DNA from 2 places in the Micromonospora sp. CA-248212 genome. Region 2 is predicted to be linked to the other one. Evidence: riboswitches for the same ligand, from Rfam matches in the RefSeq annotation. Region 2 holds a riboswitch; the other holds the start of a gene.
What was found. A riboswitch is a leader RNA that binds a small molecule or an ion and turns the genes downstream of it on or off. The one in region 2 is predicted to bind cobalamin.

Region 1 (15,589 bases), 760 kb from region 2:
CCCGACGACGACGTCGCCGTCCTGGCCCGCGTGGACGCGGCCCTCGGCCTACCCGCCGTCTGACCGACACCGGGGGTCACCCGGTGAGCCACCCGGTGGCCCTCGCCCGGATCTCCGCGGGCAGCTCATGGCCGCCGGTGAACTCCTCGTAGGTGACGTCGTAGCCGATTCCGCGCAGGTGCGGCACGAAGCGGCGGCTGCACACGTCGACGGGCAGCACCGGGTCGTCCACCCCGTGCGAGACGAAGATCCGTGGTCGCCCACGGACGACCGGCGGCGCGGCGAAGCCGGGGGAGAAGGCCAGCACCGCGTCGACCAGGTCGCCGTTGGCCAGGCCCAGCGAGAGCGCGTACGAGGCTCCGTCGGAGAAATCGCCGAGCGTCACACCCTGTACGGGGTAGCCGTCGAACGCGCTGGCCAGCAACGCGTCGATGTGCCCGACGTCCACCCCGAGGCCACCGGCGATCAGGTCCCAACTGGTCGCCGACGACTGCGGGGCGATCAGCAGCAGGTGCTGCGCGTCCGCCTCCGCGAGCAGCAGGTCCAGTCCGTGCCGCGCGGAACCACCCGCCCCGTGCAGGAGCACCACCAGCCGGTACGCGGCCCCGTCGGCGGCCGGCTCCGGCACGTACGCCATCGCGGGCCGACCACCGTCACCGCCGGGCAGCGGCACGATGCCGCTCGGCCCGGTCACCACCGGCGGGTGTGGGCGGGTGGTCAACCGGCCGTGCCGGTGACCCTGCGCGGGCGCCCGGCTCGGCGGCACGGGGTCGGACACGGGCCACCAACTCCTCGCGGTCGACGAGAGGTGCGAGGCGGTTACCCGGCCGGCCGCCGGTTAACCGGGCGGCCGCTCAGGCGCTGTCCCGGGCCACCAGGTCGGACGGGAAGAGCGTCACCGGCGCTCCCGGGCGACCGGCCAGCACGGCGGCGGCCGCCGCGGCGGCGATCCGGCCCACGGGGTGGCTCGCGGTGGTCAGCGCCGGCGCGGTCATGCCGGCCAGCGGGATGTCGTCGAAGCCGGCCACCGCGACGTCACCGGGCACCCGGACGCCGTCCTCGCGCAGCTCCGCGATCACGCCCAGGGCCGTCTCGTCGCTGATCGCGTAGATCGCGTCGACGTCCGGCCAGCGCCGCAGCGCCTCGCCGGCCGCCTCCCGGCCCCGCGCCGCCGTGAAGTCCCCCCGCACGACCCGCTCCGGCAGGCCGGCCTCGCGCATCAGGTGCCGGTACGCCCGCACCGGCCGCTGCGCGCACGGCAGCCACCGTGGACCGGTCACCATGGCGATCCGGCGGCGGCCCGTGCCGTACAGGTGGCGTAACACCGCGCCCGCGCCGGTGGTGTTGTCGACGTCGAACGACGGCACTGTGGCCGAGCCGATGCCGATCGAGGCGATCCGGCCGTGCAGCGCCCGGGGTACGGCCGCCAGCAGGTCCTCGGTGGTGTTGACCAGCACGACCCCGCACACGCTGCGGTCGGCGGCGAGCTGGTCGAGGCCGCGCGGGTCACCCAGCGGCAGCCAGTGCAGGGCCACCCCGACGCCGGCCGGCGCGCACACCCGGGCGGCCGAGCCGACCACGCGGTCCACGTACGGGTCGTCCAGCACGGCCGCGCTGGTGCCCAGGGCGGCCACCACCAGCCGTACGCCGCCGCCGCGGACCAGTGCGCGCGCGGCCGGGTTGGGCACGTAGCCGAGCTGGTCGGCGGCCGTCACCACCCGTGCCCGGGCGGCCGGCGAGGCGAACCCGGTGCCGGCGATCACCCGCGAGGCGGTGGACCGGGACACTCCGGCGGCCCGGGCGACGTCCTCCAGGGTGGCTGGGCGCGGTGCCGCTGCCGTCATCGTGTCCTCCCCGACGACGCCCGCCCCCGGCGGGCGTGCGCCTGCCAGCCATCATCCCCCGAGCTGCGGGCCTGCGGTAAGGGGCGGGGCCCGCTTGTGGTGGTAGCGCTCTCAGGTGTGCGATCGTGCCAGGAGATCACCCCCCAGGAAGAGGACCACCCCCTTGAGTGCCCCCACCAGTCCCGCCGTCGCCCCGGACGCCGCCGCGCCGACGCGGGCCATCGTGCTCGCCCGCAACGGTGTCGCCCTGACCTTCACCCTGAACGGCCTGGCCGTCGGTAGCTGGTTCTCCCGGGTGCCGGCCGTCCGGGAGGCGCTGGATCTGTCCGCCGGCCGCCTCGGGCTGCTGTTGCTCGCGTTGAGCGTCGGCGCGCTGCTCGCCATGCCGACGTCCGGGCTGCTCGCCCAGCGCCTCGGCTCCGCCCGCACGGTGACCCTCGCCACCGTGCTGGTCGCGGTGGGCCTGATCGTGGCCGGGTTGGGCGCGACGGTCGCCGGGTCGGCCGCCGTCGTCGCGCTGGGGATGGTCGCCTTCGGCTACGGCTCCGGCGCGTGTGACGTGGCGATGAACGTCGAGGGCGCGGCGGTGGAGCGTCGGTTGGGGCGTACCGTCATGCCCCGTTTCCACGCGGCCTGGAGCCTCGGGTCGGTGGCCGGCGCGGGCGTCGGCGCCGGCGCGGCCCGCCTGGACGTGCCGGTGGGCGCGCACCTCGCCGTGGTGGCCGTGGTGGTCCTGGTCGGCACCGTCTTCGCGTCCCGGGCGTACCTGCCCCAGCCCGCCGTGGACGCGGCCAACGGGCCGACGGACACCACCCCGGCCGGTCGTCGGCGGGCCCAGCTCGCCGCCTGGCGCGAGCCGCGCACCCTGCTGATCGGGCTGTTCGTGCTGGTGGCGGCCTTCACCGAGGGCAGCGCCAACGACTGGCTGGCGGTCGCGTTCGTGGACGGCCGGGACCTGAGCGAGGCGGCCGGCGCGGCGGTCTTCGGCGTGTTCGTCGTCGGCATGACCCTCGGTCGCACCGCCGGCACGGTCGCGCTGGACCGTTGGGGGCGGGTGCCGGTCCTCACCGGCACCGTCCTGCTCGCCGCCGCCGGCGCGACGTTGGCCGTGTTGGCCGGCTCGGGACCGGTGGCCATCGTCGGTGTCGCGCTGTGGGGGATCGGCGCGTCACTCGGCTTCCCCGTCGGCATGAGCGCGGCGGCCGACGAGGAGGCGCACGCGGCGGTACGGGTCAGCGTCGTCGCCGTGATCGGCTACACGGCCTTCCTGGGTGGCCCGCCGCTGCTGGGGCTGCTCGGCGACCACGTCGGCGTCCTGCGGGCGCTGCTGGTGGTGCCGTTGCTGCTCCTGCCGACGTTGGCGCTGGTGCCGGCGCTGCGTCCGCCGCGCGCCGCCGACCGGGAGCAGTCGTCGGCAGCACAACAAAACTAGCCCGGATCAGGGCGTGCCGGTATCGGGCGCGTGGCCGAGTGCGCCGCGCGCCCGTGCTGGCTACGGTCGCCCGATGCCAATCGACGAGATCACCGCCGCCGCGGCGGGCACCTGGACCCTGGGCGACCGCACGGTGCGCCGGATGGGCTTCGGCTCGATGCGGATCACCGCGAACCCCGACCTCGATCGCGCGATCGCGCTGCTGCGCCGCGCTGTCGAGCTGGGCGTCAACCACCTCGACACGGCCGCGTTCTACGTCTCGCCCGGCGGAACCCTGCGGGTGGGCACCGGTCCCGCCCGGTACGCCACCGAGCTGATCCGGGCGGCCCTCGCCCCGTACCCCGAGGATCTGGTGATCGCCACCAAGGTCGGCTTCGGCTACGACCCGGTGGACGGGTTCACCGAGGCGTTCACCCCCGCGCAGTTGCGCGCGCAGGTCGAGGAGAACCTGCGTCGTCTCGGCCGCGACCAGCTCGACGTGGTGAACCTACGGCTCGGCCGGGGGCCGGGGGCGGTGCCGCTGGCCGAGCGGTTCGGCGCCCTGGCCGAGCTGCGCGACGCCGGGCTGATCCGGCACCTCGGGCTGTCCAACGTCCGGCCCGAGCAGCTGGATGAGGTGGCCGGCATCGCGCCGGTGGTCTGCGTGCAGAACAACTACGGCGTGGACGCCTACCGTGAACAGGACGCCTTCGTCCGGACCTGCGGCGAGCGGGGAGTCGCCTACGTGCCGTTCTTCGCGCTGGCCGGAACGTCCCGGGAGGCGGGAGCGACCGCCGCGCCGGGCGCGGCCGTCGAGGCGGTCGCCCGCGACCACGGCGTCACCCCTTCGCAGGTACGCCTGGCCTGGACCCTGCACCAGGGCCCGCACGTCCTCGCCATCCCCGGCACCAGCGACCCGCTGCACCTCGAGGAGAACATCGCCGCCGCCGCCCTCCACCTGACCCCGGAGGACCTGACCCGCCTGGGCTGACGCCGTCCCCCACCCCCGTCCCGCCGGCGTTGATCATGAAGTTGTTGCCATCGATGTCGGCGTGTCGTGGCAATAACTTCATGATCAACGGAGCCAGATGCGCAGGAGGCCCGCGGGGTGGAAGCCGGCTCGGCGGGCCGGGGGCAGGTCGGGCGCGGACTCGTAGCCGACCAGGGGTACGTCGGGCAGGGTGGCGGAGATCGCCAGCCAGATCTCGTCCGGATCGTCGCTGGTGCTGAACAGGTTGGAGACGCCCGACGGATCGTCGCCGCTGACCACCGCCCCGCCCACGACAGCGCCCCGCCCGTCGTGCCGGGCCAGCACCCGGATGCCCGGGTCGGCCAGCAGCGCCGGGCGGAACAGCTCCCCGCCGCCGTGCGCGCTCGCCCACTCCGCGAGCCCTCGCGCCGTGGTGACCCGGTCGAGCGGCACGCCGGTCGGCGGCTCGGTGGGCGGGCGGTGGATCCACTGCGCGTCGAAGAGGACCCGGAACCCGTACGCCGCGAGGTCGAGGTCGGCGAAGCTGTCCTTCACCGACGCGCCGGCCCCGGCGTCGATCCGCGCGAGCAGCGCCTCGGGGTCGACGCCGGGGCGCAGGGTGACCGCGTCCGGATACCAGGGCGGGGAGCGGCGGGGCACCGACCACGCGTCGGCGTCGATCCGGCCGACCAGGCCGTGGCTGGCGCACACCACGTCGCACCATTGCGCGTTGTTGTGCGCCGCCGCCTCCCGCACGTCGTTTGGCACGTCCGGCAGCCTAATCGGTGAGCACGACGAGCCGCTGGGTCGCGCGCGTCATCGCGACGTACCTGTCGACCGCCCCCTGGACGCCCTCACCGAACGCCTCCGGATCGACGAGGACGACCAGGTCGAACTCCAGCCCCTTGGACAGTTCCGGACTCAGCGACCGGACGCGACTCGTCGCCGGCCGGAACGTGGGGTCGCCGATGACGCAGGCGATTCCCTCGGCGTGCTCGGCGAGCCAGCCGTCGACGATCGCGTCCCGGTCGCGCACCGATCCGTGGGTGACGGGGATCCCGTTGCCGCGGATCGAGGTCGGCACGTTCGCGTCCGGGAGTACGGCCCGGATGACCGGTTCGGCCTGCGCCATGACCTCCCGGGGCGTCCGGTAGTTGACGGTCAACGAGGTCAGGGTCACCTCGTTGAGCCCGACGCGGGCGAGCCGTTCCCGCCACGACCCGGTGAATCCGTGCCGGGCCTGGGCCCGGTCCCCGACGATCGTGAAGCTGCGCGACGGGCACCGCGACAGCAGCATCTGCCACTGCGCGTCGGTCAGCTCCTGCGCCTCGTCCACCACGATGTGCGCGAACGGGCCGGCCAGCAGATCCGCGGCGACGCCCGGCAGCACGGCCTCGTCGACAAGCGCGTCCTGCAGGTCCAGTTGGCGCAGGCTCGACAGCACGCCCTCGCCGTCGTCGTAGGCGTGCGCCTCGATCAGCTCGTCGACCACCGTCGCCATGCGTTCCCGTTCGGCGGCGATCGTGGCGTCGCGGCGGCGGGTACGCCCTGACGCCTCCGCATCGCCGAGCCGCTGTCGTGCCGCGTCCAGCAGCGGCAGGTCGGACACCGTCCACGTGCGGGCGTCGGCGCGCTGGAGCCGGCGGACGTCGTCGGGACCGAGCCAGGGGGCGCACCTGCGCAGATAGGCGGGTACCGACCACAGGTCCGCGACGATGTCGGCCGCGTCGAGCAGCGGCCAGGCGCGGTTGACCGTGGTACGGAGTTCCGCGTCGCGCCGCAGCGACGCGCGGACGAGGTCCTCGGGTTCGTCGCCGTCGTACCTGCCGAGCAGGATGCTCAGCAGTTCGTCCCAGATCTCGTCGCGGGCCTCGTTGTGCGGGGTGCCCGGTCCGGGCGCCTCGAACGCCTGGGCCCAGTCGTCGGCGCTCAGCCGGATGTCGGTGTCGCCGGCCGCGACGGTCAGCGCCGTCGTCGGCGGCTCCTCGTAGAAGCGGACGGCCGCGTCGATCGCCCGTACCAGGTCGAGCGAGGACTTGAGGCGGTCCACCTCCGGGTCGCTCTCGGCGGCGGCCGAGGCGCCCTGCGGTACGAGGTCCCGCAGGGTGCAGGTCTGCACGTCCTCCTCGCCGAGGCTGGGCAGGACGTCGGCGACGTACGCCAGGTAGGGCTGGTGCGGCCCGACGAACAGCACCCCGCCGCGCCCCTGCCGCAGGCGCGGGTCGGAGTAGAGCAGGTACGCGGTGCGGTGCAGGGCGACGACGGTCTTGCCCGTGCCCGGACCGCCGTCGACGACGAGCGCGCCGCGTGATCCGGCCCGGATGATGGCGTCCTGGTCGGCCTGGATGGTGCCGAGCACGTCGCGCATCCGGGCCGAGCGGTTGCCGCCGAGGCTGGCGATGAACGCCGACTGGTCGTCCAGCGCGGCGTGCCCCTCGAACCCGTCCGGGGTGAACACCTCGTCCCAGTAGTCGCTGATCCGGCCGAGGGTCCAGCGATACCGGCGTCGGCTCGCGAGGCCCATCGGGTTGGCGTGGGTCGCTCCGAAGAACGGCGCGGCGGCCGGTGAACGCCAGTCGAGCAGCAGCCGGCGGCCATCGCCGTCGCTGAGGCCGAACCGTCCGATATAGACGGGCTCGGGGTCGTCCGCGTGGACCATGCGACCGAGACACAGATCCAGACCGAAACGGCGCAGCGCGCGCAGGCGGGCGGTCAGCCGCCGGACCTCCTCGTCCCGGACGACCGCCTGCCGACCCTTGCCCGCCGGTGCCCGGCGCTCGGCGTCCAGGCGGTCGGACAGGTCGGCGATCGACCGCTGAAGGCTCGCCGCGATCACGGCGAAGTGCTGCTCGTCCCGGGCGACGAGCGCCGGGTCGGCCTTGGCGGCGAGGTTCTCGGGGAGGTCGAACACACTGGCCGCCGCCGACGACACGTTCATCTTCATGGCTCCCGTTTGCGCAGGTCATGGCCTTGGACGGGCCATTCTGCGGCACAGCGGGGGCCTTGTCGCAAGTCCCCCCATGCGGTATATGTTGGATATGGCGGGAGGGGTTCTTCCCCGTCGTCACGGCTTCCGCTCGGCGTAGACGAGATCCATCGTGTCGGCGCGCCCGCCCCAGCTCAGGTCGAGATGCCAGCACCCCGCTCGCGGCATGTCGATGATCGACGGCGCCGGCCCGCCGGCGACCTCGTGGGTCACTCGCGTGTCGGTGCCGTCCAACGTGGCGATGATCTTCAGGCTGGTCGAGGCGCCCGGGGGCGGCGAGGCCGTGGCGGGCCGGGCCACCCAGAGGATCTTGTTGCTCGACGCGTCCGGTCGGACCTGCGCCAGCGGGTGGCCGAACAGCACCGCCACGATCTCACCCCGTGCGCCGAAGACGTGCGGCATGCGGGTGTCCCCGTGGAACCCCTCGTCCGCCCAGTCGGGCAGCGACCCCGTCTCGACCCGCGACGCGCAGCCGACCGCCGCAGTGGTTGGACCGCCGGCAGTCGTCGCCGGCCCGTCACCGGCCGTGCCGCAGCCCGCCAGCACCAGAACCGACCCCAGCAGAAACCTGCCCCAAGTGATCATCTTGCTCCCTCCCACAAGGACGTGTCCCGTACCAGAGAGACACCGGTCGGGCCGGGCGGGTTCCTAGGGGAGCGAGCCGGCGATCTCGAGCGCCTCGGCCATGCTGCGCGCGCCCTCCAGCCGGTAGGTCACGCCGGCCTGCTCCCAGATCAGGGTCGACGCGGCGAGTCGTGCGGTCTCCCGGCGGATCTGCCCCGACCGGTCGACGTAGGACAGCACGTGCGGACCGTCGACCCAGACGGCGAAGTCACCGTCGACCTGCGTCCACTCCGCACCCGGCCGGCTGGTCCGCTTGTGGAAGGTCAGGTCGAGACGACCGTCGAACGCGTCGAGACGCACCCCGCCGCCCTCGTACAGCAGCGTCGCGACCCGGTACGCGCCGGTGCCGTCGGGGTCGGCGACCGACACCCGCTCCGGCGGCCCGAGCGCGGCCGGCACCCGGATCGGGAAGCGCACCGCCCGCCGCGCCTCGTCGAGCCCCACCATCCGCAGCGACGGCAGGGGCGACGGCTCGTCCTCGGGCGGCGACGGCGTGGACGACGTGACGATGCCGACGCCGGCGAAGCGCAGCACCTCGCCGACCGCGTCGGCGACGGCCGCACGCGTCGGCGGCAGCGCCGCGACCAGCAGGGCAACGAGCGCCGCCGCGGCCAGGGAGCGCCACCGACGTCGCCCGCGTACGTCCCCGACGAGCCGGTCGCGCACCCGTGCGGTCACGTCCGGCGTGACGGGCGTGTCCAACCAGACGCCCAGGTCACGCAGCTCCGCTTCCAGGCCGTCCCGGGTGAGGTCATCCATGACGCACCTCCTCGTCGGCGAGCAGGGCGCGCAGCTTCGCCAGTGCCCGTGAGGTACGCGACTTCACCGTTCCCCGGGGCCAGCCCAGCATGACGCCCGTCTCCTGCTCGCCGAGATCGAGGAAGAACCGGCAGACGATCACCTCGCGGTCGCGTACCGGCAGTTGCCGCAGGGCCGCCACCAGCGCGGCCCGCCGCTCGCCGGCCAGGACGGCGTCAACGGCGTCATCCTCGGCGACCTCGGGCGGGGGGTTCGCCGCCGCCCGCAGGACCAGGCCCTCCCGGCGCGTGCGGGACCGGTGCAGGTTGCGGGTCTCGTTGGCGACGATCGCGAGCAACCAGGAGCGGAAGGACGACTCTCCCCGGTAGCGGGACAGCTTGCGGTAGCCCTTCACGAACGCCTCCTGGACGACGTCCTCGGAGTCCGAACCCGCGCCGAGCAGCACCGCCGTCCGGTACGCGGACGCGGTGTGCCGGGCGACCAGGAGGTCGTACGCCTCCAGGTCACCGGCTCGGGCGCGGGTGACGAGCACGTCGTCGTCCAGGGGAACCTCCGGTCGGACTCGCACTGATGACACCGCCCGCGCCCGTCGGGTTCCGCCCCAGCGGAGTCAGATTCCTCCCACCCGCCGTGCAGCCTATTGCCAGGAATCGGTGCTGAACTGGGAGTGGCGTCGAAGGAGAGGGGCTGGGCATGGGCTGGTTCAACCGGCGGTCTCGCGGCGGCGAGGCGACCCCGACGAAGCTGGACCGTGAGGCCACCCGGGACGACCTCGCCGCGCTGGAGGCGTTCGTCGCCAGCCGGCGAGGGGTGGAGTTCTACCTGGAACCGGAGACGACCGCCACCGACACCACCGTGGTCGCGATCGCCTACGACGGTGAGTGGATCCGTCGCCGCACCGGCACACCCCGGGCAGCGGGCGACATCGCCCGCAAACACGCGGTGCCGCTGTACGAGGCGGCCCGCACCGGCTACCCGGAGCGGATGCGGGTGTGGAATCGGGCCCACCCGGAACGCCACGCCCGCTGAGCCGGTCAGGCCGTAACCGGGCTCAAGCGGGTTTCGCCTGCGCGAGTGATCGCTGGATGAGCGTGAGGACGGGTGGAAGGATCAGCTCACCGCCGCCGATCGTGGCGCCAGCGTTCACGTGGTGGGGCGTGCCGTCAATGTCGACCGAAAGGGCTGGCGCTGCGCTCGATGAGCATCGTCGGGTGAGTGACTCGCCCCGATATCTTCGCAGGTCAATGTGGTGCTCGTGACCGGGCGGCACCGGGGTCCGCGTTGACCGGCGGCGCGAGGGTGTGGCAGCATTCGCGGCCTGACGGCAGTGAAGGAAGTCGGTGCGAATCCGACGCGGTCCCGCCACTGTCACCGGGGAGTGATCCCCCCTCGCGAGTCACGGCCGTGTGTCTGCGGTTGGAAGGCCGGGGGAGAGCGTCGATCCGGAAGCCAGGATACTTCGGCCGTCGGGACGTACCCCAGGGCGTGGACACCCGAGGAGGACCCGATGACGCATGGCGTCTTGCGCACCCACGAGCACCGTCGTACCCCGAGCGGCGGTCGCACCGCCGCGCCCCGACCCGGCCGCACAACCGCGCCGGCATCCGCTCGCTTGGGCGTCGTTTCCCGCTGAGTTCCGCGCCACGCCACCCGTCGCCGCCGGCCCCGTGCCGGTGAGCGGTCCGGGTCGCGGTGCCCGCTGAACCCCGCGCCCACCCGCACGTCGTCGCCGAACCGCTTCCGCGAGCGCGCCGACGTTACCGTCCGGAGCCTGCCGTGCGCATTCTGCTGCTCTCCACCGCCGACACCGACCTGCTGGCCGCCCGCGCCAGCGACGCCGACTACCGGCTCGCCAACCCTGCCCGGGTGGCGGCCGACGAGGTGCCCGCCCTGCTCGACGGGGTCGACCTCGCCGTCGTACGCCTACTCGGCGGTCGGCAGGCGTGGCCGGACGGCCTCGCCGCCGTGCTCGCCAGCGGCGTGCCGACGGTCGTCCTTGGCGGCGAGGCGCTGCCCGACGCGGAGCTGATGGCGGTCTCCACGGTGCCGTCCGGGGTGGTCGCCCAGGCCCTCGCGTACCTGGTCGAGGGTGGCCCGGACAACCTGGGGGAGTTGGCCCGGTTCCTCTCCGACACGGTCCTGCTCACCGGGGAGGGGTTCGCACCGCCCGCGCCGACCCCGGCGTACGGCGTGCACGGCGAGCACCCCACCGAACCGGGTCGGCCCACCATCGGAATCGTCTTCTACCGGGCGCACGCCCTGGCCGGCAACACCGTGTTCGTCGACGTGCTGGCCGAGGCGGTCCGCGCGGCCGGCGGCAACCCCCTGCCGATCTTCTGCGGCTCGCTGCGCGGGCTGACGGCCGGCGCCGGCCCCCTCGGGCTCTTCGCCCGCTGCGACGCGCTGCTGGTCACCGTCCTCGCGGCCGGCGGCGCGGTCGCCGCCGACGCCTCCTCCGGCGGCGACGAGGACGCCTGGGACGTCGGCGCGCTCGCCGCCCTGGACGTGCCGGTCATCCAGGCGCTCTGCCTCACCAGCACGCGCGAGCAGTGGGCCGCCAGCGACGCCGGACTGTCCCCGTTGGACGCGGCGATGCAGGTGGCCATCCCCGAGTTCGACGGCCGGATCGTCACGGTGCCGTTCTCGTTCAAGCAGGTCGACGCCGACGGTCTCTCGGTGTACGCCGCCGACCCCGAGCGGGCCGCCCGCGTCGCCGGGATCGCGGTGCGGCACGCCCGGCTGCGGTACGTGCCGAACGCCGACAAGCGGATCGCCGTGGTGCTCAGCTCGTACCCCACCAAGCACTCGCGGGTCGGCAACGCCGTCGGGCTGGACACCCCGGCCTCGGCGGTCCGGCTGTTCGCCGCGCTCGCCGAGGCGGGCTACGACCTCGGCGGCACGCCGCCGCCCACGGACGGTGACGCGCTGATCCACGCGCTGATCGCCGCCGGCGGGCACGACGTGGAGTGGCTCACCCCGGAGCAGTTGGCCGCCGCCGAGGCGCGGATACCGGGGCAGACGTACCGGCGCTGGTTCGAGGCGGTCCCGGTCGAGCTGCGCGAGCGGATGCGGCAACACTGGGGCGAGCCGCCCGGCGAGCTGTACACCGACGGCGGGGACGTCGTGCTGGCCGGGCTGCGCTTCGGCAACGTGGCGCTGCTGATCCAGCCGCCGCGTGGTTTCGGGGAGAACCCGATCGCCATCTACCACGACCCGGACCTGCCGCCGAGCCACCACTACCTGGCCGCGTACCGCTGGCTCGCCGCGCCGGTCTCCGACGGCGGCTTCGGCGCGGACGCCGTGGTGCACCTGGGCAAGCACGGCACCCTGGAGTGGCTGCCCGGCAAGGGCCTCGGCCTGGCCGCCGGCTGCGCGCCCGACGCGGTCCTCGCGGACCTGCCGCTGGTGTACCCGTTCATCGTCAACGACCCAGGCGAGGGCACCCAGGCCAAGCGGCGGGCGCACGCCGTGGTCATCGACCACCTGGTGCCGCCGATGGCCCGCGCCGAGACCTACGGCGACCTGGCCAAACTGGAGCAACTGCTGGACGAGTACGCCACCGTGCAGGCGCTCGACCCGGCGAAGGTGCCGACCGTGCGGGCGCAGATCTGGGACCTGGTCCGCGCCTCCGAGCTGCACCACGACCTGCACACCGAGGCGATGCCCGACGCGGACGACTTCGACGACTTCGTGCTGCACCTCGACGGCTACCTGTGCGAGGTCAAGGACGTGCAGATCCGCGACGGCCTGCACATCCTCGCCGACGCGCCCACCGGCGAGCCGCGGGTCAACCTGGTCCTCGCGGTGCTGCGCGCCCCGCAGATCTGGGGTGGCGTCCAGGCCCTGCCCGGCCTGCGGCAGGCCCTCGCCACCGCGTACGGCCTCGACGAACAGGAACTGCTTGCCACGCCGGGCCAGCGGATCGCCCTGCCGGCCGCGTTGACCGACGCGGTGGACGGGCCGGCCGGCACCGCCGCCGATGCCATCGACCTGATCGAAACCCTCGCCCGGCGGCTGGTCGTCGGCATGGAGACCCTGGGCTGGACCGCCGACACGGCCGAGGCGGTCGTCGCCGAGGTGACCGGCCAGCCGATCCCGGACGCCGCCGAGGTGCTGCGCTTCGCCGCCACCGAGTTGGTGCCCCGGCTGGTTCGCACCACCGACGAGCTGACCAACACCCTCGGTGCGCTCGACGGCCGGTTCGTGCCGCCCGGCCCGTCCGGCTCACCCACCCGGGGCCTGGTCAACGTGTTGCCCACCGGCCGGAACTTCTACTCCGTCGACCCGAAGGCCATCCCCAGCCGCAACGCCTGGGACGTCGGCGTGGCCCTGGCCGACTCGCTGCTGGCCCGGCACCTCGCCGACACCGGCGCGTACCCCCGCTCGGTGGGGTTGACCGTGTGGGGCACCAGCGCCATGCGGACGCAGGGCGACGACATCGCCGAGGTGCTCGCGCTTATCGGCTGCCGGCCGGTGTGGGACGAGCGGTCCCGGCGGGTCACCGGCGTCGAGGTGGTGCCGACCGCCGAGCTGGGTCGGCCCCGCGTCGACGTCACCGTACGGATCTCCGGGTTCTTCCGCGACGCGTTCCCGCACGTGGTGGCGCTGCTCGACGACGCCGTCCGGCAGGTCGCCGCCCTGAACGAGCCGGCCGAGGAGAACTACCTGCGCGCCCACGTGGCCGCCGACCTCGCCGAGCACGGTGACGAGCGGCGGGCCACCGCCCGGATCTTCGGCTCCAAACCCGGGGCGTACGGCGCGGGCCTGTTGCCGCTGATCGACGCCCGGACCTGGCGCAGCGACGCCGACCTGGCCGAGGTGTACGCGGTGTGGGGTGGCTACGCGTACGGCCGGGGCCTGGACGGGCGGGAGGCGCGCGCCGACATGGAACGCTCCTTCGCGCGGATCGCGGTCGCGGTGAAGAACCAGGACACCCGCGAGCACGACATCGTCGACTCCGACGACTACTTCCAGTATCACGGCGGGATGGTGGCGATGGTCCGCCACCTCACCGGCACGTCCCCGGCCGCGTACGTGGGCGACTCGGCGATGCCGCACGACGTGCGGACCCGCACGCTGGGCGAGGAGACCCGGCGGGTGTTCCGGGCCCGGGTGGTCAACCCGAAGTGGATCGCCGCGATGCGCCGGCACGGCTACAAGGGCGCGTTCGAGCTGGCCGCCACCGTGGACTACCTGTTCGGCTACGACGCCACCGCCGGTGTGGTGGACGACTGGATGTACGAGCACCTGGCCGCCGCGTACCTGTTCGACGACACCACCCGCGAGTTCCTGGAGAAGTCCAACCCGTGGGCGCTACGCGGCATCACCGAGCGGCTATTGGAGGCCGCCGACCGGGGGCTGTGGGCCAAGCCCGAGCCGGCCACCCTGGACCGCCTGCGCGACACCTACCTGGCCAGCGAGGGCGACCTGGAGGACCGGGCATGACCACGACCTACCCGTTCAGCGCCGTGCTCGGCATGGCCGACATGCGGCTGGCGTTGCTGCTCAACGCCGTGTCCCCGGCGATCGGTGGGGTCCTCGTGCGGGGCGAGAAGGGCACCGCCAAGTCCACCGCCGTACGCGCCCTCGCCGCGCTGCTGCCCCCGGTGCGCCGGGTCGCCGGCTGCCGCTTCGGGTGTGATCCGGCCGAACCCGACCCGGGCTGCCCGGACGGGCCGCACCCGGTCGGGGCGGCCGTCGAGACCGGGCCGGCGCGCCTCGTCGAACTGCCCGTCGGAGCGGCCGAGGACCGGGTGGTCGGGTCGCTGGACCTGGAGAAGGCCCTCGGCGAGGGCGTACGCGCCTTCGAACCGGGCCTGCTCGCCGCCGCCCACCGGGGCGTGCTCTACGTGGACGAGGTCAACCTGCTGCACGACCACCTCGTCGACCTGCTGCTGGACGCGGCGGCGATGGGCCGCAGCCACGTCGAGCGCGAGGGCGTCTCGGTCAGCCACGCGGCCCGGTTCCTGCTGGTCGGCACCATGAACCCGGAGGAGGGGGAGCTGCGCCCGCAGCTGCTCGACCGGTTCGGGCTGACCGTGGAGGTGAACGCCAGCCGGGACCCGGAGATCCGGGTGGAGGTCGTCCGCCGGCGGCTCGCCGCCGACGCCGACCCGGCCGGGTTCGCCGCCCGCTGGGCCGACGCCGACGCCGAGATCGCCGCCCAGGTGGCCGCCGCCCGCCGCCGGCTTCCCGGGGTACGCCTGCCGGACGCCGCGCTGCGGCAGATCGCCGAGGTGTGCGCGGCGTTCGACGTGGACGGGATGCGCGCCGACATCGTCACCGCGCGTACCGCCCTCGCCCACGCCGCCTGGCACGACCGGGACCGGGTCACCAGCGACGACGTGCGGGTGGCGGCCCGACTCGCCCTGCCGCACCGCCGTCGCCGCGACCCGTTCGACACGCCGGGGCTGGACGAGAAGCGCCTCGACGAGGCGCTGCAACGGGCCCAGGACAACCACCCCGACGACCCGGACGACGACGGCCGCCCGGACGACGGCGGCTCCGCCGGCCCGCGCCCCGACGGTCCCGATGGTGGCGGTGGGGGCGGCCCCGGCGGCAGTGCCGGCGACCTGGGCGGCTCCTCCGGCGTGGACGGCGACACCGGGGAACATCGTCACGATGGGAACGGCCCCGACGGTCGTGGCTCCGACGACAACGCCCGCGGTCCCACCGACGTGGACGGTGGGGAGTCGGGCAGCGGCGGGCACGATTCCGGCGACGGCGACTCCGGGAGGGCCGACGGCCCGGAGCCGCACGCCGCCGACGTCGGCGCGGACGGGGACTTCTCGGGGGTGAACGGTCGGGGCGGTCGCCGTCGGCGGGCCGAGGAGGGTGAGCCCAGCGCCACCGGGAACGACCGGGAGCGCGAGGGCGGACGGGTGGCCGTACCCCGGGGTGGTCTGCGAGCCCGGCTGCTGACCGCGCCCGGCGTCGGTGACGGGGTGCCGGGCCGGCGGTCGCGGGCCCGGACCGGGAGGGGCCGCACCACCGGG
Region 2 (15,589 bases):
CGAACCTGTGGTACGTCCGGCTGAACGCCGACATGATCTCCTACAGCGGCAGCGCCACCAAGATCCCGCTCACCACCGCCGGGTTCGGCGCCCGCAGCGGCAACGCGAGCCGGCCCACCCTCTACGAGGAGGGCCCCTGGGTCTACAAGCGCAACGGCACCTACTACAACGTGTTCGCGGCGGAGTGCTGCTCCGAGTTCATCGGATATTCGACCGCCACCGGCCCGACCGGCCCGTGGACCTATCGCGGCACGGTCATGCCCCGCCAGGGCGCGAGCTTCACCAACCACCCGGGAGTCATCGACTTCAACGGCGGCTCGTACTTCTTCTACCACAACGGGGCGCTGCCGGGCGGTGGCGGTTACACCCGTTCGGTGGCCGTGGAGAAGTTCACGTACAACACCAACGGCACCATCCCGACGATCAACATGACCACGACGGGCGCGCCGCAGATCGGCACGCTGAACCCGTACGTGCGGCAGGAGGCCGAGACCATCGCCTGGGGTTCCGGCATCGAGACCGAGCCGGCCAGCGAGGGCGGGATGAACGTCGGGTGGATCGAGAACGGGGACTACATCAAGGTCAAGGGCGTCGGCTTCGGTACGGGCGCGACGTCCTTCTCCGCGCGGGTCGCCTCGGCGACGTCCGGCGGCACCATCGAACTGCGCCTCGGTAGCCCCACCGGCACCCGGGTGGGCAGCTGCGCGGTACCCGGCACCGGTGCGTGGCAGACGTGGCAGACCGTCTCCTGCCCGGTCTCCGGCGCCACCGGCACCCAGGACCTGTACCTGCGGTTCACGGGCGGCAGCGGCACCCTGTTCAACCTCAACTGGTGGCAGTTCCAGGCCAACGGCACCACGCCCACTCCGACGCCCACCCCGACGCCGAGTCCGACCGCGGACCCGACGCCCACGCCCATCCCGACGCCCACGACCACTCCCACGCCGACGAGCCCGGCCGGGACGTCCTGCGCGGTCACCAACGCCGTGGTGAACACCTGGCAGGGCGGGTTCGAGGGACGGCTGACAGTCACCAACTCCGGATCGTCGGCGCTCAACGGCTGGCGGGTCACCTGGACGCTCGCCAGCGGGCAGACGGTCTCCCAGGTCTGGAACGGCACCCTCACCCAGTCGGGTAGCCAGGTGACCGTCGCGAACGCCGCCTACAACGGCCAGCTCGCGCCCGGAACCTCGACCACCGCCGGCTACCTCAGCTCCACCACCTCAACCAGCCCTCCGACCACCACCCCCACCTGCACCCCCGCCTAACTCCCCCGGGTTCCCACCCCCAAAAACACCCCCACCCCATCCCCACACCCGTCCGCCGCCGACGTTGATCATGAAGTCAATGCCCCCGACACGCCGATAGGGAGCAACAACTTCATGATCGACGGGGCGGGGCCGGGGGTGGGGTGGGGGTTCTAGAAGTCGTCGTCGAAGGCGACCGTGCCGGTCACCCCGACCTGGTACGCCGACACCCGCCGCTCGAAGAAGTTGGACAGCTCCTGCACGTCCTGCAACTCCATGAAGGCGAACGGGTTGGCCGACCCGTAGTGCGGCGCGATCCCGAGCTGGGCGAGCCGGCGGTCGGCGACGTGCTGCAGGTACTGGCGCATGTCCGCCAGGGTGAGGCCGGGCACCCCCTGGCCCACCAGGTCCTCGGCGAACTGGACCTCGCACTCGACCGCCTCGGTGAGCATCCGGCGGACCTGGTCGGCCAGGTCGTCGTCGAACAGATCGGGCTCCTCGGCGCGTACGGTGTCGACGACGTCGAACGCGAACGCCATGTGCATGGACTCGTCGCGGAACACCCAGTTGGTCCCCGACGCCAGCCCGTGCAGCAGGCCACGGGAGCGCAGGAAGTAGACGTACGCGAACGCGCCGTAGAAGAACAACCCCTCGATGCACGCGGCGAAACAGATCAGGTTGAGCAGGAAGGTCCGCCGGTCCTCGCGGGTACGCAGCTCCCGCAGGTCGTGCAGGGAGTCGATCCAGCGGAAGCAGAACTCGGCCTTGCGACGGATCGACGGGATGTTCTCGATGGCGGCGAAGGCTGCGAACCGCTCGGTCTCGTCGGGCACGTACGTGTCGAGCAGGTTCAGGTAGAACTGGACGTGCACGGCCTCCTCGAACAGCTGCCGCGACAGGTAGAGCCGACCTTCGGGGCTGTTGACGTGCTGGTACAGGTTGAGCACGAGGTTGTTGGCGACGATCGTGTCGCCGGTGGCGAAGAACGCGACGAGGCGGCTGACCAGGTGCCGCTCGGCCGGCGACAGACGGTCCAGGTCGGCGAGGTCGGCGTGCAGGTCGACCTCCTCGACCGTCCACGTGTTGCGGATGGCGTCCCGGAACCGGTCAAAGAAGTGCGGGTAGCGCATCGGACGGAGAGTCAGGTCCATCCCGGGGTCGAGCAGCATGTGCGTGGTCCTCGCGTCGGTGGTGCTGTCCGTGGTGGTGTCGGCGACGGTCACTGGCACGCCTCGCACGACTCGGGGTTCTCCAGCGAGCAGGCCAGCGCCTCGGCGTCGACCGCGACGGGGAGGACGGGCGGCACCGCGCTGACGGTGGCCTGCTGGATCCGGGTGGCCGGCCGGGACCGCAGGTAGTAGGTGGTCTTCAGACCGGTCTTCCAGGCGTACAGGTACATCGAGGAGAGCTTGCCGATGGTGGGCGAGGCCAGGAACAGGTTCAGCGACTGGGACTGGTCGATGAAGGGCGCGCGGGCGGCGGCCAGGTCGATCAGCGCCCGCTGCGGCAGCTCCCACGCGGTACGGAACAGCTCCCGCACGTCGGCCGGCAGCTCCATGACGGACTGCACCGAGCCCTCGGCCCGCTTGATCGCCGACCGGATCTGCTCGGTCCACAGACCGCGGGCCTTCAACTCGCGTACGAGAGCCGTGTTGACCTGGAGGAACTCCCCCGACAGCGTCTCGCGCTTGAACAGGTTGGACACCTGCGGCTCGACGCACTCGTAGCAGCCGGCGATCGAGGCGATCGTCGCGGTGGGCGCGACCGCCACCAGCAGCGAGTTGCGCAGCCCGTACTCCCGCACCCGCTGACGCAGCGCGGTCCAGCGTGCGGCCTGCGTACCCTCGACACCCCACAGGTCCGGTTGCAGGCGCCCCCGCGCGGCCCGGGTCTGCGCGAACGCCGGGTGGGCGCCGAAGTCGCGGGCCAGGTCGGCGGAGGTCTCCAGCGCGGTCAGGTACAGCTCCTCGCTGATCCGGGTGGACAGCTCCCGCGCGGCCGGTGCGTCAAACGGCAGCCGCAGCGCGAAGAACACGTCCTGCAGCCCCATCAGCCCGAGCCCGACCGGCCGCCAACGGGGGTTGCTCGCCGCCGCCTGCGGGGTCGGGTAGTAGTTGATGTCGATGACCCGGTCGAGGAACGTCACCGCCGTACGCACCGTGGCGCGCAGCCGTTCCCAGTCGATGCCCTCATCGGTCAGGTGGGCGGCGACGTTCACCGAGCCGAGGTTGCAGACTGCGGTCTCGTCGTCGCTGGACACCTCGATGATCTCGGTGCAGAGGTTGGAGAGGTGCACCACGTTGCCCGGCTCGGCCGTCTGGTTGCACAGCCGGTTGGCCGCGTCCTTGAAGGTCATCCAGCCGTTGCCGGTCTGGGCCAGGGTCCGCATCATCTTCCCGTACAGTTCGCGGGCCGGCAGCTGCCGCACGTAGCGGCCCTCCGCCTCGGCGGCCCGGTACGCGGCGTCGAACCGCTCGCCCCACAGATCGGGCAGTTCGGGCACCTCGTCGGGGTCGAACAGCGACCACATCTCGTCGGCCTCGACCCGGCGCATGAACTCGTCCGGGACCCAGTTGGCCAGGTTGAGGTTGTGCGTACGCCGGGCGTCCTCGCCCGTGTTGTCCCGGAGCTGGAGGAACTCCTCGATGTCCGGGTGCCACGGCTCCAGGTAGACGCAGGCCGCGCCCTTGCGCCGCCCGCCCTGGTTGACCGCCGCGACGCTCGCGTCCAGTGTGCGCAGCCACGGCACGATGCCGTTGGACTGCCCGTTCGTGCCCCGGATCAGCGCGCCACGGGACCGGACCCGGGAGAACGCGATGCCGATGCCACCGGCGAACTTGGACAGGTTCGCGACCTGGGCGTAGCGCGCGTAGATCGAGTCCAACTCGTCGCGCGGCGAGTCCACGAGATAGCACGAGGACATCTGGGTGTGTCGGGTGCCGGAGTTGAACAGAGTCGGCGAGCTGGGCAGATAGGCGAGGCTGGACATCAGCCGGTAGAAGTCGACCGCCTCGTCCGGCGTACGGGACAGGCCGCAGGCCACCCGCAGCAGCCAGTACTGCGGCGTCTCCAGCACCAGCCGGGTGGTGGGGTGACGCAGCAGGTACCGGTCGTAGACGGTGCGCAGGCCGAAGTACTCGAAGCGGCGGTCGCCGTCGGGGTCGACAGCGTCGTCGAACGTCTCCGCGTGCGCGGCGACGAACGCGGCGGTCTCGTCACCGATCAGACCCTCGGCGTGGCCGGCCCGGATCGCCGCGCTGAACGAGGTGATGCCCTGGCGCCGCACCTCCTTGTCGACGTAGCCGGCCAACAGCCGCGCGGCCAGGCGCGAGTACTGCGGCTCCGTACCGATCATCTCGGCCGCCGTCTGGATGGACAGCCGGTCCAGCTCGGCGGTGGTCGCGCCGTCGTAGAGGCCGCTGATCGTGCGGGTGGCCACCCGCATCGGGTCGACCTCGGTCAGGTCGTCGGCCCACCGCTCGACCGCCCGGACGATCTTGTTCACGTCCACGGCCTCGGTGCCGCCGTCGCGCTTGCGCACCTGCATCGGGGTCCGCCGCGCGGCCTCGCCGCTGACCGGGACCACCTGGGTGACTGTCACCACTCACTCCTCGGGAGTTCGAGACCTCAAGGGCCCTCGGACGCGGGGAGACGGACGCCGTCGACGCCAGGCCAGCGCGGGCGTGGGCGAGGTGGCGTCAGCCGTTCCGCGCGGCCTCGGACCGCCGCGCACCCGAGGGTCGGGTACGCGGCGCGCTGGCAGGTCTTCGGACTCGCGGGCGCGACCGGGCCTGCCCGGTCACCTACTGGCCGTCGCTTCCCAGGCCGTTGGCCCAGTGCTGATGACGGCGGTCGTTCCCACTCACCGCTGCGGGACAGTCCCGGACTTGCACCGGGTTCCCTCTTGCCTCGACCACTCACCAGGAGTGGACGAACCAGCTGCGGTCGACACCATATATAGGGGCGAGCACGTTTGTCACACCCCACATGTCGGGTTCGGCGTGTCGCGGTCGCCGATGACGACCCTCGTCGATCGGCTCGGAGCCGGCCGACGAGGCGGTGCCGCCCCGACCGTCGCCATCGGCTTGACCGAGGCGAACCGGCACCGATACGGTCGACCCACTATCTGCGGCGACGCGAGGGAAGCCGGTGAGAATCCGGCGCGGTCGCGCCACTGTGAGCGGCCCCCAGCCCGGGGGGCGCGAGCCAGGACGCTCGGTCGTCCGCAGCCTTGCGATGGGGACGCGTCATCCCCGAGGAGGTTCGTTCACGCATGTCCAGCTCCACGTCCAGCCAGCCGCTGTCGCACCCCGCTGTCCCGACCCGTCTCCTGTGGACGGTCCTGGCCACCGTCGCCGTGCTCGCCCTGCTGGCCTACCTCGTCGCCTTCGATCAGGGGGCGGTCTCGCGCAGCGGGATGTACCTGCACGAGCTGATGCACGACGGCCGGCACCTGCTCGGTGTCCCGTGCCACTGAGCGACACCGGCACCGCACCCACGTTCGTCACGGTCCTGCTGCGCGGGCTGCTCGCCGGCCTGGTGGCCGGCCTGATCGCCGGGACGTTCGCCTACGTCGTCGGCGAACCACACGTCGAGGCGGCCATCGCCATCGAGGAGGCGGCCACGCACGCGGAGGCCGCCGCCGACGGGCACCAGCACGCCGAGGAGGCCGCCGAAGGGCACCAGCACGGCGAGGAGGCCCTGATCGGCCGCAACGGCCAACGCGGCGGCCTGTTCCTGGCCACCGGCCTGTTCGGCGCCGCCATGGGCGGCCTGTTGGCCAGCGCGTACGTCCTGCTGGCCCGTCGTCGGCGGACCGCCGACGACGGGCGGTCCGGGCTGTTGCTGGCCGGCGGTGCGCTGCTCGGCACGGTGATCGTGCCGTTCCTCAAGTACCCGCCGAATCCGCCGGCCGTCGGCGACCCGTCCACCATCAACCAGCGCACGGTCACCTACCTGCTGATGGTGGTACTCGGCCTGGTCGCGGTCTGGTCCGGTTCGCTCGGCTACCGGTCGGTGGGTGAGCGCGCGCCCGTGTGGCTGCGGGCCAGCGCGGCGGTCGGCGGTTTCCTGCTGGTCACCGTCGTGTCCTATGTGGCGCTGCCGTCGTTCCAGGAGGTCCCCGGCGACTTCCCCGCGACGCTGCTGTGGAGCTTCCGCCTCGCCTCGCTCGGCACCCAGATGGTGCTGTGGACCGGGATAGGCCTGCTCTTCGCCGCCCTGATGCACCGCCAGCGCGCGGTCGCCGACGCACGACTGGCCGGGTGAGCGCCACCAGCCTGCGGCTGGTCGCCCACGGTCACACCGCCGCCCTGCGGCAGGCCCGGTTCGGCGGGAACGACAGCCTGGACGAGGGCGGCCGGCGTGCCGCCCTCGCCCTGTCCCCCGCCGCTGCGGGCCGTCGCGCAGGCGACGCGGTGGCATGCCTGTCCAGCCCCGCGGCGGCGGCCGTCGAGACCGCCGAGGTTCTCGGGCTCGCGCCCACCGTCGAGGCGGCCCTGGCCGACTGTGACTACGGCGACTGGTCGGGCCGGTCCCTCGCGGAGATCGCCGCGACGCGGCCGGACGCGCTGCGCGAATGGCTGTCCACGCCGGACGCCGCGCCGCACGGCGGTGAGTCGATCCTCGCGGTACGCCAGCGCGTCGGTCGGTGGCTGGACGCGCAGCGCGACGTCGGCCGACGGGTCACCGCCGTCACGCACCCGCTGGTGATCCGGGTCGCGCTCGTGCACGCCCTGGATCTGCCGCTGGCCACGTACCGGCAGTTCGACGTCGCGCCGCTGGCGATCGTCCGACTCACCGGCCACGGCCCGAGCTGGCAGTTCCGCCTGGACGCGGCACCGGCACCGGCGAACGGGTGACGAGGGTCTACCACGGCTCCTGTCGAGCTGCCCCAGATCCGGGGCAGCGAGGTCGGCGGGCAGTCGCGCGACCCGCGCCTCGGAGCCGAGATCGGGCGGCTCAGAGCTGAGATCGGGCGGCCCGGACGGGTGTCGGGCAGGCCTGGAACGCACGCCCGGCGGGCCTGGAACACAGGGCCCGGCGGGCCTGGAATACACGCCCGGCGGGCCTGGAACGCAGGTCGGGCGGGCCGTGAGGAACGGCCCGCCCGACTGATGTGCTTCCGGCTTACTTCGTGACGGTGACCGTGAACGGTCGGGACACCGTCGCCTTCGAGCGGGACCCGGACAGCGTCACGCTGGTGACCCCGGGCTCCGTCGCGTCCGGGACGCCGACGGTCCCGCCGGCGACGATGCCGTCACCGTTCGCGCGTACCGTGCCGACCCGACGGCCGTCGCCGAGGCTGACCGTGATCTCCTCGTTCGGCGCGAAGCCGGAGCCGTCGACCGTGATCGACGTGCCGCGCGGCGCGGACGGCGTGGGCAACGACAGGCGCGGCTGGTAGGCCGGGTCCGTCGAGCCCACGGTCAACTGCACGGTTGCCGTCGCCGGCGTACCGGAGGACGCGCCGGTGGCGCGGACGGCGTACCGCCCCGGTGGCGTGTCCCCGGAGGTCGCGACGGTCGCGCGGACCGTGCCCGTCGCGGACGCCGAGACCGTCACCTCGCGGGTCGTGCCGGCCGCGAGGCCCACCGTCACCCGCTCGCCGGCGGCGAACCCGCTGCCGACGACCGTGACCGCGTCCCCAGCGGCGACCGACTGCGTGCCGGACACCGCGAGGGTGGTGGCCGCCCCGGCCCGCCGGACGGTCACGGTGAAGCTCGCGGTGCTGCTGGACACCGTGTCCCACGCGGTGACGCGCACCGTGTAGGCGCCCGCACGGGCGTAGGTGTGCCGGCCGCTCAGCGCGCCGTCCGCACCGATCGTGGCGTCGTCCGGAACCGTGCCGTCACCCCACTGGACGCGGGCGTGGTAGCCGGTCGGGTCGGGAAGACCGCCGGTCACCGATCCGAGGTTCGCCGTGAGGACCTGCCCGGCGTCGACGCTCTGGTCGCCCGGGGCGGCGGTCACCAGCGCGGCGGCCGGCGTGCCGTCGTCGGCGACGGCGAACACGTGGATCCGGCCCGCCGAGCGCGGGTCGCCGGTCTGCGTCGGCAGGGTCACCGAGACCAGCGTCCTACCCGCCGGGATCTGGTACGGCGTGGTGGCGAACAGGAACGGCTGGGCGCCGTCGCGGCTCGTGCCACTGAGCCGGTACGCGGACTTCGCGACGACGATGTTGCCGTAGGACGGCGTCCCGTTGGCGTTGCCGCCCAGCGTCCAGTCACTGAACTGGATCGGAATGCTCGCGGTGCTGCCGTCGCTGAACGTCGCCGTGCCGGTCGTTGCCTGGTTGCCCTGCGTACCGGCACCGATGAACGAGATGCTCTTGGCGTCGGCCGGCAGGCGCAGCGCGATCGTCGCGCCGTTGCCGGTGGCGTTGTCCGGCTGCCCGGCCGGGACCTGCGGCAGGGTGAAGCCCAGCGCGGTGCCCGGCACCTGGTGCCGCTGCCCCTGGGTCACGCCGGCCGCCGCGAGGGCCGCCCGCGAGTACGCCCACGACTTCGCGTCGCAGTCCGCCGCGAGGGTGCCCTCGTCGCCGACACACACGCTGTCGAACGCCGCGGTGAGGCCGGAGTTCGCCGCGTACGCGACGTCGACGCCGACCGTCACCGAGCCCTGACCGACGCCGTCGGTCACCGTGACGCTCGCCTGGTGGTAGCCCGGCGTGGCGTAGGTGTGCTCGCCGCTGACGCGGTAGACCTCCCGGGAACTCAGCGTCAGGGTGCCCTCGGTGGCCGGTGACCCGTCACCCCAGTCGATCGTGGCCCGGTAGTCGTCGGCGACGCCACCGGTGACCGTGGCCAGGGCCACCGTGGCGGGCGCGCCGGAGCGGGCGTGCACGCCATCGGTGGCGGTCACCGTGATGTCACCGCCGCCCAGGTCGAGGTCACCCCCGGCGAGCAGCTCGATCTCGGCGAGGGTCGGCTGGGCCACGCCGACCGTCTTCGTCACGACGAGGCGGAACTGGGAGTACCGTCCGGGCTTGTCGATCCGGAACGGCCGGGTCTGGTTGCGCCAGCGGAACACCTCGCCCGCCCGCGCGTCCAGCGTGCTCCAGGTCAGGCCGTCGGTGGAGCCCTGCAACCGCCAGTCCGCCGGGTCGCCCACGGTCGCGCCGGAGGTGATGGTGTAGTAGGTCGGCTTCTGCCGTCCGCCACGGCTCGTCCAGCCGATCTGCGGCGTGCCCGACGACGTCGTCAGCTGGGTGGTGGACGAGTCGTCGAACAGCGTCGACGCGTCCGGACCGCCGCTGACGGTGGCGGTGCCGAGGCCCGGCCCGGTGACGTCCTGCAACGGCTGCGGTACGGCGTCGCCCCTGGTCAGCGACGGGGGTGTGGCGTCGCGACCGGTGCCCCACGACGACGGGTTCGGTCCCATCTGGAAGTCGATGGTTCCGCCCCTGGCGAGCGCGGACACCTCGACGGAGACGTCGCGCTGCTTCTTGCCGTTGACCTTCACGCTCTGCACGTACACGTTGCGGTTGTTGTTGTTCGCGGCGTTGACCACGATGTCGCCGGTCGGGCGGTGGACGGTCATCCGGGTGAACTGCGGCGAGCCGATCGCCCAGTGGGTCGACCCGGCCTGCAACGGGTAGATGCCCAGCGAGCTGAGGACGTACCAGGCCGACATCTCGCCGTTGTCCTCGTCGCCCAGGTAGCCCTGACCGATCTCGCTGCCCACGTAGAGACGCCGCAGGATCTCGCGCACGGCCGCCTGGGTCTTCGCCGGAGCGCCGGCGACGTCGTACAGGTACGGGATGTGGTGCGACGGCTGGTTGCTCATGCCGAGCTGTCCCATCCGCACCGCGCGGGCCTCGATCATCTCGTGGATGACGCCGCCGTAGCCGCCGGGGTGGTCGGCGTTCTCGGGCGTCGCGAAGAAGGTGTCGAGCTTGTCCCGCAGCGCCTTCTGCCCGCCGTACAGGTTGATCAGGCCCTGGGGGTCCTGCTGTGCGGTGAACGCGAAGTTCCAGCCGTTGGTCTCGGTGTAGACGCCACCCCAGTCCAGCGGGTCACCGGCGAGGAACGTGCCGGCCGCGTCGCGGCCCTGGAAGAGCTTCGTCTTGGCGTCGAAGAGGTGGACGTAGTTGCGGGCCCGCTCCAGGAAGTACCGGGACTCCTCCTTGAGTTGGTCGCGCCGCGACTTCGGCGTGGCCGGGTCCTTGGCGAGCGCGGCGGCCATGTTGCCGATGCCGTAGTCGTTGATGTACCCCTCCAACGCCCACGACACCGACTCGCCGGTGCTGGTCGGCGTGTAGCCGAGGAACAGCGACGTCTCGATGCCCTTGCGGCCGACCGCGCCGCGTCCGGACGCGACGGTCGCGTCCTTCACGGCCGCGTCGTACGCCGCGAGCGGGTCGGGCAGCTTGACCCCGGTGAGGTACGCCTGCGCCAAGGCCACGTTCGCGCTGGTGCCGGTCATCAGGTCGGCGTAGCCGGGCGACGACCAGCGGGCGATCCAGCCGCCGTCGCGGTAGTGCTGGACGAACCCGTCCGAGATCTTCGCGGCGACGTCCGGGTAGAGCAGCGAGTACGCGGGCCACACCGTGCGGTAGGTGTCCCAGAACCCGTTGTTGACGTAGATCTGCCCGTCGACGATCTTCGCGCCGGTCCGGGTGGCGGTCGACGTGCCGGTCGGCGCGGACACCGGGCTGGCGTACTGCCAGTGGGGGGCGGCGGCGGTGCCGGTGTTCTCCGACTGCGAGTTCGGGTAGAGGTTCAGCCGGTACAGGTTCGAGTACATGGTGACGAGCTGCGTCTCGGTCGCGCCCCGCAGCTCGACCCGGCCGAGGCGGTCCTTCCAGGCGGCGGTGGCGGCGTCGCGGATCGCGTCGAAGGTCCGGCCGGTCACCTCCAGGTCGAGGTTGCGACGGGCCTGCTCGACGGAGAGGAACGAGGTCGCGATCCGCATCGTCACCTGACGGTTCGCCGAGACGTCGAAGGTCGCGGACGTCGCCGTGACGGCTGCCGGCGCGCGGTCGAACTCACCGGACACGAACATCCGGCTACGTCCGGCCGAGAGGCCGCTTCCGTTGTCGACCCAGCCGGTGAACGTGCTGTCGGTACCGAGGGTGAAGGTGCCCTTGGCGAAGACGAGACTTCCGGTCGACGGTCCCGGCCCGAAGGTGAACCGCATGATGCCGGCGTGGTCGGTCGGCGTCATCTCGGCGACCAGGCCGTTCTGTAGCGCGACCCGGTAGAGGTCCGGCCGTGCCGTCTCGTCCTCGTGCCGGAAGGCCAGCGCCCGGCTGGCGGGTGCTCCGGTGAGGGGGCCGTCGCCGGCCACCGGCATCACCGACATCTGGTTGCGGTCGCCCAACCAGGGGCTGGGCTCGTGGGAGATCGCGAGGCCCTGCAAGGTGGGCAGGTTGGCGGCGTTGTTGGCGCGGTGGTAGTCGTACTCCCAGGAGTCCGAGGTCGCGTCGGTCACCGGGGTGAAGAAGTTGAACCCGTTGGGTACGGCGGTGATCGGCAGGTTGTTGCCGCGCGAGAACCCGCCCGTGGAGTTGGTGCCGCGGCGGGTGTCGACGTAGTTCGTCAGCCGGGAGCCGTCGATCGTCGCCGGGTTCGGAGTCAGTTCGACGTCGTCGAGCCACCCCTGGAAGAGGGTCTCCTCGGTGGCCTGCGGGTCGTCGTACGCCAGCAGGACGCGGTCGATCGTCTTGCCGCGCGCGACGGCGCCGACGTCGGCGCTGACAGCGTTCCACTGGTCGGCGAAGAGCACCTTCGAGGCGCCCTGCCCGGCCGGGGTCAGCGGGTTGCCGTGCTGGTCGACGGCGGAGCGTCCACTGAGGTAGCTGCCGTCGGTGAAGTGCAGGTCGACCGAGGCGTAGGTGGACGGGTAGCGGGCGTCCTGGCCGGTGAACTCGGGGAAGATCCGGTACGACAGGCGGGTGTTCGGCCCGACCGGGATGTCGACGTCGAACAGCTTGTTCGTCGCGTACGAGCGGCCACCGGTCTGGGCGCCACCGTAGTAGCGCAGCGCGGCCAGCCCGGTGAAGCCGACGCCCGGCTTCGTCGTGTAACCGCCGGCCGGGCCGGGGCCGATCTCGGTGACCATGGGCGTGGCCGGCGGTCGGACGTCCGAGCCGTCGCTGATGTCCCAGCTGGCGAGCTGGGTGAGAGTTCCGCCGGAGTTCGCGGAGACCACCAGCCGGTACCAGCCGTAGGCCGTCGTGTTGGTGACGCCGTACCTGTTGGTGGCGAACCGCTTGGCGAAACCCTGCTTCGTCTGGCGGTCCAGGTCGACCCAGGCGCTGCCGTCGGTGGACCCCTGGAGGGTGAAGTCGCGGGGGTCGCGGCCCGGCTCGTCGTCCGCCGAGGTCAGCGCGTACCGCTTGACGACCGCCGGCTTGGCCAGCTGGTACGTCACCCACGCGGTCGATTCGAACGCCAGCCACTTGGTCGACGGCTTCCCGTCGGCGAGGTTCGCCGCGATCTCGTTCGGCGGGTTCTGGGCGCTCGCGGTGACGGCCTCGACCTGGCCGAGCAGGCTGCCGGGCAGGTTCGCGTCGCTCGACCCGCTGAGGTTGCCCTGCACGGGCCGACCGGAGCGGTCGACCTCGACGGTGCTCGGGGCGGGCTGCGGGTCGGCCGATTCGAACGAGGAACGGAAGGCGCCCGGTGGCGGGGCGCTCGGCGCGGCGCTGGCCAGCGGCGCGGCGACGACCATCCCCAGGGGCAGCAGGACGGCGGTTGTCGCCACGGCTATCCGCAGGGAGACGGCGCGCGTACGGGGGAGATACGGCATGGGGGCGGGACCTTTCGACTCGATCCGGTCGAGTACGTCGAGCGTCTGGGTGGCAGTGGAGGGTGGACCGGCTCTGACATCGTTGTCATCGGGCGTGCCTGACAAGCGAGGGCAGATCCGGTGGATGTTGGCCAGATGTTTCCGGGCAACCAACGGCCTGTCAATGGGTTGATCGCCGCGAAACGCGCCCAGCGCTTCCAGTTCGTAAGGAAGGGCACCTTCCTATACACGAGGCGTTAGGAAGGTGCCCTTCCTTACTCGGCCTTGGCGAGGCGCAGGTGGACTCGCGGCCGCTCAGCGACCGCCCGCCGCCAGCTCGGCCAGCATTCCCTCGCAGCTACGCACGACCACCTCGGCACCGCGCCGCTGGGTCAGTGGGAGCAGCGGATCCTCCGCCCGGTCCCGCCACCGCCACTGGGCGTCGGCGGCGGTCTCCCAGAGCCGTTGGGTGGTCGCCTCGTGCTCGACACCGAGCCGGGCGGCCAGGGAGACGCCCTCGCCGCCGACCAGCCGCCGCGCCTCGGCGGCCAACTCGGCGTCGAAACCGAGACGGGCGTTGCGCAACGCCACCAGCAGGCGCAACTCACGGAACTCGTGCGCGCCCGCCAGGATCTGCTCGATCGCGCCGACCAACTCGTCGCTGCCCCGGACCGGCTCGGCCCGCACCAGGGACTCCACCGCGGCCAGCGCCGAGCGCGCCTTGAGCGCGTCGCGCCGATCGACGAAACAACGGGTCATCGACTCGCGCAGCTCGGTGAGGCCGCTGCGCCGGATCAGCTCGGCCGACATCGCCACCCGGGTGTCGAACCCACCGCGGACCAACGTCGTGGCCAGCCGGATACCGAAGAGGCCGAACCGGTCCAGCAGGCCCGCGCGCACCTCGGGATCGAGGCGCACCGGAAGGTCGCCACGGACGAAGCGATCGGCGGAGAGCAGGTGGGGCTCCAACCCGGCGCGGGGCACCCCGGCCAGCGTCGCCAGCGCGGCGAATTCGGACTCGCTGAGCAGCCGACCCGCGAGGCCGACAGCTCCACTGCACGCCACCACGTTGACGGCCAACGCGCCCACCCGGGGATCGCGGTGGTGCCGACGGGCCAACTGTCGGGCGGTGAGCAGCCCGTCGATCCGGCCACCGCCGACCTCGTCCGCCCGGGACAACACCATGATCACGTTGACCGGGGCGGCCTGCCCGACGGCACTGTCCCGACCGGACTCCAACACCCGCAGATCGCTGTCGCGGCCGTCCCGGGTCAGGAACAACACCGCGTCCGCGTCGGCCAGCACCCGGTCCAGCACCGGCGCGTGCCCCTGCTCGTCGACCGTGCTGAGCGCCGGGGTGTCGACGAGCGTCACCTGCCGCAGCGCCCGCGTCGGCCACCGCACCACGATGTCGCGTACCTCCCCGGCACGCCAGCCGAGATCCACCCGCATGCCGGTCGCCGACTTGACCACCGTCAGCTCCTGCGGAGGCTGCCCCACCGGGTAGGCGGTGGCGCCCGGCGACGCGCCGTCCTCGTACCAGGTGAACGCGCCGTCGGCGCCCTCGACCGGCGCGACCTCCTCCCCCATCAGCGCGTTGAGCACCGTCGACTTGCCCGCACGCCACGGCCCGGCGACCGCGATCCGCAGCGGCTGCTCCAACCGCGCGATCTGGTGCCGCAACCGCCCGACCGCCCGCGCGTCGTGCTGGTAGACCTCCAGCGCCTGGTGCAGCAGCCCCCAGGCCGCCTCGTCCAACCGCACCCCGACAGTCATGCCCCGGGCTCCAACAGCACCGGGGTCGACCGGGCGGCGGTCAGGTGCTGGGACTGCTCGTAGAGCGCGGCGAGGCGGGTCATCTTCGACCGGATCTCCCGCTGCCGCTGCTCGCGCAGGGCGACGTCGGTGTCGGCCTCCTGCTTCGCGCTGCGGAACGACTGCACGATGGCCTCCTGCAACTCCTCGGTCAGACCCGTGAAGTGGTCGCGCAGCATCCGTTGCACCTGCCGGGCGGCGTCCCGGCAGTCCCGGACCATCCGGACGAAGAACTCGTCGACATGCCGCTGGATGGCCGTCTTCACGGTCGCCTGCCGGCGGCGCAACATCTGCTTGCTCTCGTCGCGGATGCTCTTGCCGCCGAAGAGGGCGCCGATGCCGACCGAGACCGGGTTGATCATCGGCATCCCGGCCAGGGTGGTCGCGAGGCCGAACATCAGCATGCCGCCGTACGAGCCCTTCATGCCGGTGAACAGCTTCTGACCCGTCGTGAACCGGTCGATCCGCGGCCGTTCCAGGTCCGGCAGCCGGTCGCCGAGATCCTCCGGCATCGTCATCGACCAGGGCGGCAGCACGTCGTAGCCGTACCGGTTGAAGTGGGCGGCCACCCGGCGGGCGATCCAGTCGCAGCGCTGGACCAGCCACTCGTGGTTGGCCTCCGCGGCCTCGACCAGGCTGCGTGACAGCCACTCGTCGAAGGTGTCCCAGGCGACGAGCGGGTCGGCCTCATCGAACGCCTCGTCGACCGCCCGCAGGATCTGGCGCGTCCGGTCCCGCAGGTCGTACTCGATGTCGGAGAGCAGGTCGGCCATCTCGTCGTTGAGGGTGTTCTG

Region 1: it holds a riboswitch for cobalamin, as region 2 does, so the genes downstream of both, cobN (cobaltochelatase subunit CobN) here and ACQP03_RS14155 (ribonucleoside-diphosphate reductase subunit alpha) in region 2, are expected to answer to the same signal.

The regions. Positions count from the first base shown of each region.
Region 1 is NZ_CP192023.1:3,707,657-3,723,245, reverse strand. Features, by position in the region: gene ACQP03_RS17895 (FUSC family protein) at 1-63, shown strand, start outside; gene ACQP03_RS17890 (alpha/beta hydrolase) at 77-778, opposite strand; gene ACQP03_RS17885 (LacI family DNA-binding transcriptional regulator) at 855-1,844, opposite strand; gene ACQP03_RS17880 (MFS transporter) at 2,008-3,276, shown strand; gene ACQP03_RS17875 (aldo/keto reductase) at 3,350-4,246, shown strand; gene ACQP03_RS17870 (hypothetical protein) at 4,331-4,993, opposite strand; gene helR (RNA polymerase recycling motor ATPase HelR) at 5,004-7,163, opposite strand; gene ACQP03_RS17860 (hypothetical protein) at 7,290-7,796, opposite strand; gene ACQP03_RS17855 (hypothetical protein) at 7,860-8,594, opposite strand; gene ACQP03_RS17850 (RNA polymerase sigma factor) at 8,587-9,162, opposite strand; gene ACQP03_RS17845 (hypothetical protein) at 9,288-9,623, shown strand; cobalamin riboswitch at 9,900-10,076, shown strand; gene cobN (cobaltochelatase subunit CobN) at 10,371-14,039, shown strand; gene ACQP03_RS17835 (VWA domain-containing protein) at 14,036-15,589, shown strand, end outside.
Region 2 is NZ_CP192023.1:2,951,959-2,967,547, reverse strand. Features, by position in the region: gene ACQP03_RS14165 (family 43 glycosylhydrolase) at 1-1,268, shown strand, start outside; gene ACQP03_RS14160 (ribonucleotide-diphosphate reductase subunit beta) at 1,421-2,416, opposite strand; gene ACQP03_RS14155 (ribonucleoside-diphosphate reductase subunit alpha) at 2,467-4,794, opposite strand; cobalamin riboswitch at 4,989-5,202, opposite strand; cobalamin riboswitch at 5,346-5,485, shown strand; gene ACQP03_RS14150 (CbtB domain-containing protein) at 5,521-5,724, shown strand; gene ACQP03_RS14145 (CbtA family protein) at 5,715-6,515, shown strand; gene ACQP03_RS14140 (histidine phosphatase family protein) at 6,512-7,108, shown strand; gene ACQP03_RS14135 (GH92 family glycosyl hydrolase) at 7,377-13,001, opposite strand; gene ACQP03_RS14130 (GTP-binding protein) at 13,296-14,756, opposite strand; gene ACQP03_RS14125 (dynamin family protein) at 14,753-15,589, opposite strand, start outside.